Regions from separate parts of the Actinosynnema sp. NPDC023587 genome, predicted to be linked through region 1. Evidence: riboswitches for the same ligand, from Rfam matches in the RefSeq annotation. Region 1 holds a riboswitch; the other holds the start of a gene.
The links. Region 1 has a riboswitch for glycine ahead of gcvT (glycine cleavage system aminomethyltransferase GcvT). Riboswitches for the same ligand answer to the same signal wherever they lie in the genome.

Region 1 (4,229 bases):
TTGTCGGTACCCGCTAATACGGTGCGCTGCATTGGCTGATCTTCGACCGATGAGGAGGCAGAATGGTCGAGGACTCCGGAGTCGACGAGCTGCTGCGGCAGTGGGCGGCTGAGCGCTCGGACGACGCCGAGATGCAGGAGGTGAACCGGATCAAGGACGCGTGGCTGGCCGAGGCCCCACCGTCCGCGCCGGGAATCCCCGTGCAGCGGGCGAACGGCGGGTCGCGCGGACTGGTTCGGGTCGAATCCGCTGACCCGGCCTACGTGGCGGCGATGCGGAAGAGGGCACCCGAGGTGCCCGAGGTCCTGCTCGCGGCGGCGGCCAGCTACTGGCAGCTCGTGGGCGAGCTGGCGGAGGCGGAGCGGTGGTGGGACGCGGGCATCAGCCCGTTGGACCAGCGCGCGCTCGACTACCGGGCGGCCGGGCTCACGCCCGCCGACCTGGGACGGCGTCTCGGCCCGATGACGGTGCTCCAGCACCTGCGTCGGGGCAGTGCGGCGGCCTGGTGCGTGGCCAGGTTGCAGCGGCAGCGCCGGGACGGCGTTGCGTGAACCCCGCGCCGCGTTGTGAGGGCGCGGCGTCAAGTCGGTCACCCGCACCAACCGGGAGGGCGGGCTCCTGTGCGAGGAGCCCCTTCCGTCGGGGAGCGGACTCCGCGAAGTAGTGTGGGAGGGTGCCCGGCACCCTCCTGACACCCCGGCGACTCGCCATCGCGGCGGTCTGCCTGGTGTCGCTGATCGTGTGCTGCGGCCTCGCCTACTGGCAGTGGGAGAGGTTCTCCCAGGCCGGTGGCACCTTCCAGAACCTCGGGTACGTCTTCCAGTGGCCGCTGTTCGGCCTGTTCCCCCTCTTCATGGTGTGGCGGATGCGCAAGCTCGCCGCCCAGCGCCGGGCCGAGGACGCCGGGGAGCCGGTGGTCGGGGCCCGGCAGCCGGTCGTTACCGTGGAACCCGTCAAAACACCCGCGCCGGACGACGAGGACGACGAGCTGGCGGTCTACAACCGCTACCTCCGGGAGCTCAACGCGCGGGACCAGCGGTGAGCGAAGGCGGTTGGCAGGCGATGAGCGGTGCGTTGAGCCGGTTCCGGTTCATGGCTTACGTGGTCGGTGTCGGCCTGCTCCTGCTGGTGGTCGCGATGTTCGTCAAGTACCTCGGCGACAACACCGGGATGATGGCGGTCGTCGGCCCCGTCCACGGCTTCCTGTACGCCGTCTACCTGGTCTTCACGGTGGACCTGGCGCTGAAGGCGCGGTGGTCGCTCAAGGGCTCCGCGCTGGTGCTGCTCGCGGGCACCATCCCGTTCGTGTCGTTCTACGCCGAGCGCAAGGTGGTCGAGAGCGTCAAGGCGGAACGTGCCCTGTGACCGCTCGCGCCACCCCCGCGCCGGCCACGGGTACGTGGTCCGCGCCCGGTGCCGCCGAGCGGGCGCGGGCCGTGGCCGGGTGCTGTGACCTGGTCCTGGTTGACCGTGCCCACCAGGCACAACTAGCGTCTGGCGGTACCAACTGAACACGGCCGTCGATGTCGAGCGGGAGAGTCCCCGCGAGGGGCGCCGAAGGAGCAACTCCTCCCCGGAATCTCTCAGGCACAGCTACCGCCCGACGCAGGCAACTCTGGAAAGCAGGCGCTCCGCGCCTCGCCCACGGTGCAAGCCGCGCTCCGCGCGCGGTGAAGCTCTCAGGCTCATGACAGAGGGGGAGGCTCACTCGACGAGGAGTCTCCGATGGACCGTGTCATCCTTCGCCGACGGCGACCGCCGACCGACCAGGTCGGTGTGATCGCCGTGCCCGCCACCAGGGAGGACCACCCCGTGGAAACCCGCCGGACGCCGCTGCACGCCGAGCACGAGGCGCTGGGAGCCCAGTTCACCGACTTCGCGGGCTGGCGGATGCCGCTGCGCTACGACAGCGAGCTCGCCGAGCACCACGCCGTGCGCACGTCGGCGGGTCTGTTCGACCTGACGCACATGGGCGAGATCGTGCTGTCCGGCCCCGAGGCCGGCCGCGCCCTGGACCACGCGCTGGTCGGGAACGCGTCCGCGATCTCCGTCGGCCGCGCCCGCTACACCATGATCACCCAGCCGGACGGCGGCGTGCTCGACGACCTGATCGTCTACCGGACCGGCGAGCAGGAGTACCTGGTCGTCGCGAACGCCTCGAACGCCGCCGTGGTGTTCCAGGCGCTCGTGGAGCGCGCCGACGGCTTCGACACCTCCGTGGTGGACAAGTCGGTCGACTACGCCCTCCTGGCGATCCAGGGCCCGGCGTCCACCGCGATCCTGGCCGCTCTCACCACCACCGACCTGGCGGGCGTGAAGTACTACGCGTCCTACCCGACCGAGGTGGCCGGGCGGCCCGCGCTGCTCGCCCGCACCGGCTACACCGGCGAGGACGGCTTCGAGCTGTTCGTGGACCCGTCCGACGCCCCGGCCGTGTGGCAGGCGCTGCTGGTGGCGGGCCGCGAGCACGACCTCAAGCCCGCCGGCCTCGGCTGCCGCGACACGCTGCGCCTGGAGGCCGGGATGCCGCTGTACGGCAACGAGCTCAGCGCCGAGCGCACCCCGTACCACGCCAACCTGGGCCGCGTGGTCAAGCTGGACAAGCCCGGGGACTTCGTCGGCCGCGACGCGCTGGCCGCCGTCGCCGACAAGGGCGTGGAGGCGAAGCTGGTGGGCCTCAAGACCGCGTCCCGCCGCGCGCCCCGGCACGGGTACCCGGTGCTGGACGCGTCCGGCGCGGTGGTCGGCGAGGTCACCAGCGGCGCGCTGTCGCCGACCCTGGGCTACTCCGTGGCGATGGCGTACGTGACGCCGGAGCACGCCGAGCCCGGCACCGAGCTGGCCGTCGACATCCGGGGCAAGCAGGAGCCCGTGCAGGTCGTCGCGCTGCCGTTCTACAAGCGAAACTCGTAAGGGAGACACCATGTCCGAGCACTTCAACACCTCCCTCGCGGAGTTCGACCCGGAGGTCGCCGAGGCCGTCGCCGCCGAGCTCGGCCGGCAGCAGAACACCCTGGAGATGATCGCCTCGGAGAACTTCACCCCGGTGTCGGTGCTCCAGGCGCAGGGTTCGGTGCTGACCAACAAGTACGCCGAGGGCTACCCCGGCCGGCGGTACTACGGCGGCTGCGAGAACGTCGACGTGATCGAGCGGCTGGCCATCTCCCGGGTGAAGGAGCTGTTCGGCGCGGGCTTCGCGAACGTCCAGCCGCACTCGGGCGCGCAGGCCAACGCGTGCGCGATGGTCGCCCTGCTCCAGCCCGGCGACACGATCCTGGGCCTGGACCTGGCGCACGGCGGCCACCTGACCCACGGCATGCGGATCAACTTCTCCGGCAAGCTCTACAACGTGGTGCCCTACCACGTGGCGGAGAGCGACGGCCGGGTCGACATGGCCGAGGTCGAGCGGCTGGCCACCGAGCACCGGCCGAAGCTGATCGTGGCCGGCTGGTCGGCCTACCCGCGTCAGCTCGACTTCGCGGAGTTCCGCCGGATCGCCGACTCGGTGGACGCCTACCTGATGGTCGACATGGCGCACTTCGCCGGCCTGGTGGCGGCCGGGCTGCACCCGAACCCGGTGCCGCACGCGCACGTCACCACCACGACCACGCACAAGACGCTGGGCGGCCCGCGCGGCGGCGTGATCCTGACCAACGAGGCGGACCTCGCCAAGAAGATCAACTCGGCGGTGTTCCCCGGCCAGCAGGGCGGTCCGCTGGAGCACGTGATCGCGGGCAAGGCGGTGGCGTTCAAGCACGCCGCGTCGCCCGAGTTCGCCGACCGCCAGCGCCGCACCGTCGAGGGCGCGCGCATCCTGGCCGACCGGCTCTCCCGGCCCGACGCGGCGGCGGTCGGCGTGAAGGTGCTGACCGGCGGCACGGACGTGCACCTGGTGCTGGTCGACCTGGTGGCGTCCGAACTGGACGGCAAGCAGGCCGAGGACCGGTTGCACGAGGTGGGCATCACGGTCAACCGCAACGCGGTGCCGAACGACCCGCGCCCGCCGATGGTCACCTCGGGGCTGCGGATCGGCACGCCGGCCCTGGCCACCCGGGGCTTCGGCGCGGCGGACTTCGCGGAGGTCGCGGACGTCATCGCGGCGGCGCTCCAGGCGTCGCCGGACCTGGTCGAGCTGCGGTCCCGGGTCGAGGTGCTGGCCGCGAAGCACCCGCTCTACCCGACCCTGTAGGGGTTCTTCCGATCCGACGGGAATCCCCCGGCCCGCGCGG
Region 2 (4,229 bases), on a different contig from region 1:
CCGCGCCCCGCTCGGCGACCTCTTCGAGCTGGGAGAGCCGGCGCAGCACGGCGGCGCGGAGGGTGTCGTCCACCGTCACATCCTGTCCGCGGCCTGGTCGAGCAGGCGGTGCAGCCTGCGGGTTTGCGTGACAGACATCACAGCCGACTCGCCGGGTGGCGAGACCAGCAGCACCCGGTCGTCCTCGACCAGCACGGTCATCGACCGGTCCCGTCCGAACGGGTCGTGGCAGTCGATCCAGCCCTGTGGTTCGGCCATGTGCGCTCCGATCGGAGTTCGGTGGCGGCGCGGTGGGCTCACCGCGGAGGCGGGCCCGCCGCCGCACGGCGCGGGCACCCCGTCCTGTCCATCGGCCGACCGGGCGTCGTGACTTACCCGTTACGCGGGTAATTCACTCGTTTGCTTGAGGGCGGGCACGGGCTGTGCTCCGGTGGGTGAAGATCTGCGCGCAGATGGGCGGGGCGGCTGGGCACGGCCGCCCGTTCCCCGCTAGCATTGGAGGCGCGGCCCGCTCCCAGTGACCCCCAGGCTGGTTGAGCGGGCCGCCTTTTCATGCCCGGACGTGCGAGAAAGGGCGTCCACCGGGATGGTGGACGCCCCTCCTTCGCGGGTGCTCAGACTTCGAGCGGGGTGTGGGTGAGGCCGTGCGCCTCGGCGACCGGCTGGTTGGTCAGCAGGCCGTCGTGCACGTTCAGGCCCAGCGCCAGCGCCTTGTCCGCGCGCAGCGCCGCCTGCCAGCCCTTGTCGGCCAACGCGACCGCGTAAGGCAGCGTCACGTTGGTCAGCGCGTACGTGGACGTGCGCGGCACAGCGCCGGGCATGTTCGCGACGCAGTAGAACACCGAGTCGTGCACCTGGTAGGTCGGGTCGGCGTGCGTGGTGGGCCGCGAGTCGGCGAAGCAGCCGCCCTGGTCGATGGCGATGTCCACCAGCACCGAACCGGGCTTCATTTGCGCCACCAACTCGTTGGAGACCAGCTTCGGGGCCTTCGCGCCCGGCACCAGCACCGCGCCGATGACCAGGTCGGCCTCGCGCACGGCCTGCTCGACCGAGTAGCGGTTGGACGTCACGGTGCGCAGCCGGCCCTGGTACAGGGCGTCGATGTGGCGCAGCCGGTCGACGTTGGTGTCCAGGATCTCGACGTCCGCGCCCAGTCCCACGGCGATGGCGGCGGCGTTCAGGCCCGCCACGCCACCGCCGATCACGACGACCCGCGCCGGGTGCACGCCGGGCACGCCACCGGGCAGCACGCCCCGGCCGCCGGACGGCTTCATCAGCGAGAACGCGCCGACCTGCGGTGCCAGCCGACCCGCGACCTCGGACATCGGGGCGAGCAGCGGCAGCGCGCCGTTCGCGGTCTGCACCGTCTCGTACGCGATCGCGGTGGTGCCGGAGTCGATCAGCGCTTGGGTCAGCGGCTGGTCGGCCGCCAGGTGCAGGTAGGTGAACAGGGTCTGGCCCTTGCGCAACAGCGGGTACTCCCGCGCGATCGGCTCCTTGACCTTGAGCACCAGGTCGCCCTCGGCCCACACGTCCTCGGCCGTGGCCAGGACCTTCGCGCCGGCGGCCAGGTACTCGTCGTCGGTGATGGCCGACCCGAGGCCCGCCCCCGTCTCGACGAACACGTCGTGGCCGCGCAGCGTCAGTTCGTGGGCTCCGGCCGGGGTCAGCGCGACGCGGTATTCGTGGTTCTTGATCTCGCGGGGTACTGAGATCCGCACGGAGGGCTCCTTCGGGCCGTTGTTAGTGCCAAAGGTCCGGTACCGCCATCCGGCTGTCATCGTGCCACTGGCACGAACGCGCACCCGCCGCGTTGTGCCGGCCGGACAACGGCGAACGGCCGCCGAACTCTCTGGACGCACGTTGACACCCGTGTCACCCACGACTTAGCGTGCTCGCGTTCGACCAACTGAACATCGGCCGCGGTGTCGCAGGTGACACCGGAACCCGGGCGGGAGAGCCTCCAGCGAGCCTGGAGCGCCGAAGGAGCAAGCACCCCGCACACTCTCAGGCAACGAGAACCGCTCGGGTGAGGCGACTCTGGAAAGCGTGCTCACGCGCGCACCCACGGTGCAAGCCGCAGCGCTGCGGCGAAGCTCTCAGGTCCCAGGACAGAGAGGGGGCCTGGCCCGCGCGCACCGAGGAGTTGACGTGACCTTTCCGGAAAACCTGCTGTACACGCCCGAGCACGAGTGGGTCGACTGGGCTCCGGGTACCCAGGAGCCCGTGGCGATCGGCATCACCTCCTACGCGGCCGAGTCCCTGGGCGACATCGTGTTCGTCCAGTTGCCGACCGTGGGCGAGCGCGTGAAGTCCGGCGACGTGTGCGGCGAGCTGGAGTCCACCAAGTCGGTGAGCGACCTGTACGCGCCGGTCAGCGGCCAGGTCGTGGAGGTCAACACGGCGGCGGCGGACGACCCGTCGCTGATCAACAACGACCCGTACGGCGAGGGGTGGCTGTTCAAGGTCTCGGTCGAGGACGCCACGGGCCTCCTCACCGCCGCGAAGTACGCGGAACTCACCGGGGACTGAGCGCCGTGGCGATCAGCGTCTTCGACCTGTTCTCCGTCGGCATCGGCCCGTCGAGCTCGCACACCGTCGGTCCGATGCGCGCCGCGACGATGTTCGCGGCGCGGCTCGGGCACCGCGCGACGTCGGTGGACCGCGTGCACGTCCAGCTCTTCGGCTCGCTGGGGGCGACCGGGCACGGGCACGGCAGCCCCAAGGCCGTGCTGCTGGGTTTGGAGGGGCACAAGCCGGAGGACGTCGACCCGGCCGCCGCCGACGTCCGGGTGGGGGAGATCCGCGCCACCGGGAGGCTGCTGCTGGGTGGGGTGCGCGAGATCCCGTTCACCGAGGACACCGACCTGGTGATGCACCGCCGCAAGTCCCTCCCGTTGCACCCCAACGGGATGAGCTTCACCGCCTACACCGGCGGGGAGGTGCTGGACGAGGCGGTGTACTACTCGGTCGGCGGCGGTTTCGTGGTGGACGAGACGGCCAGCGGGACCGACCGGATCAAGGCCGACGAGACGCCGATCGAGCACCCGTTCCTCAGCGGTGACGAACTGCTGGCGCGGGCCCGGGAGACCGGGCTGCCGATCAGCGGGCTCATGCTGGCCAACGAGCGGTCCTGGCGGTCCGAGGACGACGTGCGGCAGGGCCTGCTGCACATCTGGACCGTGATGCAGGAGTGCGTCGAGCGCGGCTGCGGCCAGACCGGCATCCTGCCGGGGGGGCTGAAGGTGCGGCGGCGCGCCGCCGAGATGCGCGAGCGGCTCGCGGCCGAGCACTTCGCCACGGACCCGCTGCGGGTGATGGACTGGGTCACCCTGTTCGCCCTGGCGGTGAACGAGGAGAACGCCGCCGGCGGCCGGGTGGTGACCGCGCCGACGAACGGCGCGGCCGGCATCGTGCCGGCGGTGCTGCACTACTACACGCGGTTCGTGCCGGGCGCGTCGGACGACGGCGTGGTCCGGTTCCTGCTGACGGCGGGCGCGATCGGCGTGCTGTTCAAGGAGAACGCGTCGATCTCGGGTGCCGAGGTCGGGTGCCAGGGCGAGGTCGGGTCGGCGTGCTCGATGGCGGCGGGCGGGCTGGCCGAGGTGCTCGGCGGGACCCCGGAGCAGGTGGAGAACGCCGCCGAGATCGCCATGGAGCACAACCTCGGGTTGACCTGCGACCCCATCGGCGGCCTGGTGCAGATCCCGTGCATCGAGCGCAACGCGCTGGCGTCGATCAAGGCGATCACCGCGGCGCGGATGGCGCTGCGGGGCGACGGGTCGCACTTCGTGTCGCTGGACAAGGTCATCAAGACCATGCGGGAGACCGGCAAGGACATGAAGGTGAAGTACAAGGAGACCGCGCGCGGCGGACTCGCGGTGAACGTCATCGAGTGCTGACGTCCCGCGCCGCACCGGCGGCCCGGCCCGCGCGGGTGCGTGGGCCGGGCCGGGCCGGGCCGCCGAGGGGTCTACGGCAGGGCGGCCTCGATCGCCTTCACGACCGACTCGTCCTCCGGTTCGGTGCGCGGCCGGAAGCGGGCCAGGACTTCGCCGTCCGGGGCGACCAGGAACTTCTCGAAGTTCCACTGCACGTCGCCGGCCTCGCCGTCGGCGTCCGGGCGCGCGGTCAGCGCGGCGTACACCGGGTGCCGGCCGTCGCCGTTCACGTCGACCTTCTCGAACAGCGGGAACGTCACGCCGTAGGTGGTCGAGCAGAAGGTGGCG

Region 2: it holds a riboswitch for glycine, as region 1 does, so the genes downstream of both, gcvH (glycine cleavage system protein GcvH) here and gcvT (glycine cleavage system aminomethyltransferase GcvT) in region 1, are expected to answer to the same signal.

Annotation. Positions count from the first base shown of each region.
Region 1 is NZ_JBFABG010000004.1:128,239-132,467, reverse strand. It holds gene AB0G01_RS12885 (helix-turn-helix transcriptional regulator) at 63-551, shown strand; gene AB0G01_RS12880 (hypothetical protein) at 674-1,042, shown strand; gene AB0G01_RS12875 (DUF3817 domain-containing protein) at 1,063-1,365, shown strand; glycine riboswitch at 1,522-1,609, shown strand; gene gcvT (glycine cleavage system aminomethyltransferase GcvT) at 1,813-2,913, shown strand; gene glyA (serine hydroxymethyltransferase) at 2,924-4,189, shown strand.
Region 2 is NZ_JBFABG010000002.1:149,174-153,402, reverse strand. It holds gene AB0G01_RS05785 (hypothetical protein) at 1-73, opposite strand, end outside; gene AB0G01_RS05780 (hypothetical protein) at 76-258, opposite strand; gene ald (alanine dehydrogenase) at 615-1,721, opposite strand; glycine riboswitch at 1,943-2,034, shown strand; gene gcvH (glycine cleavage system protein GcvH) at 2,152-2,532, shown strand; gene AB0G01_RS05765 (L-serine ammonia-lyase) at 2,538-3,902, shown strand; gene AB0G01_RS05760 (glutathione peroxidase) at 3,974-4,229, opposite strand, start outside.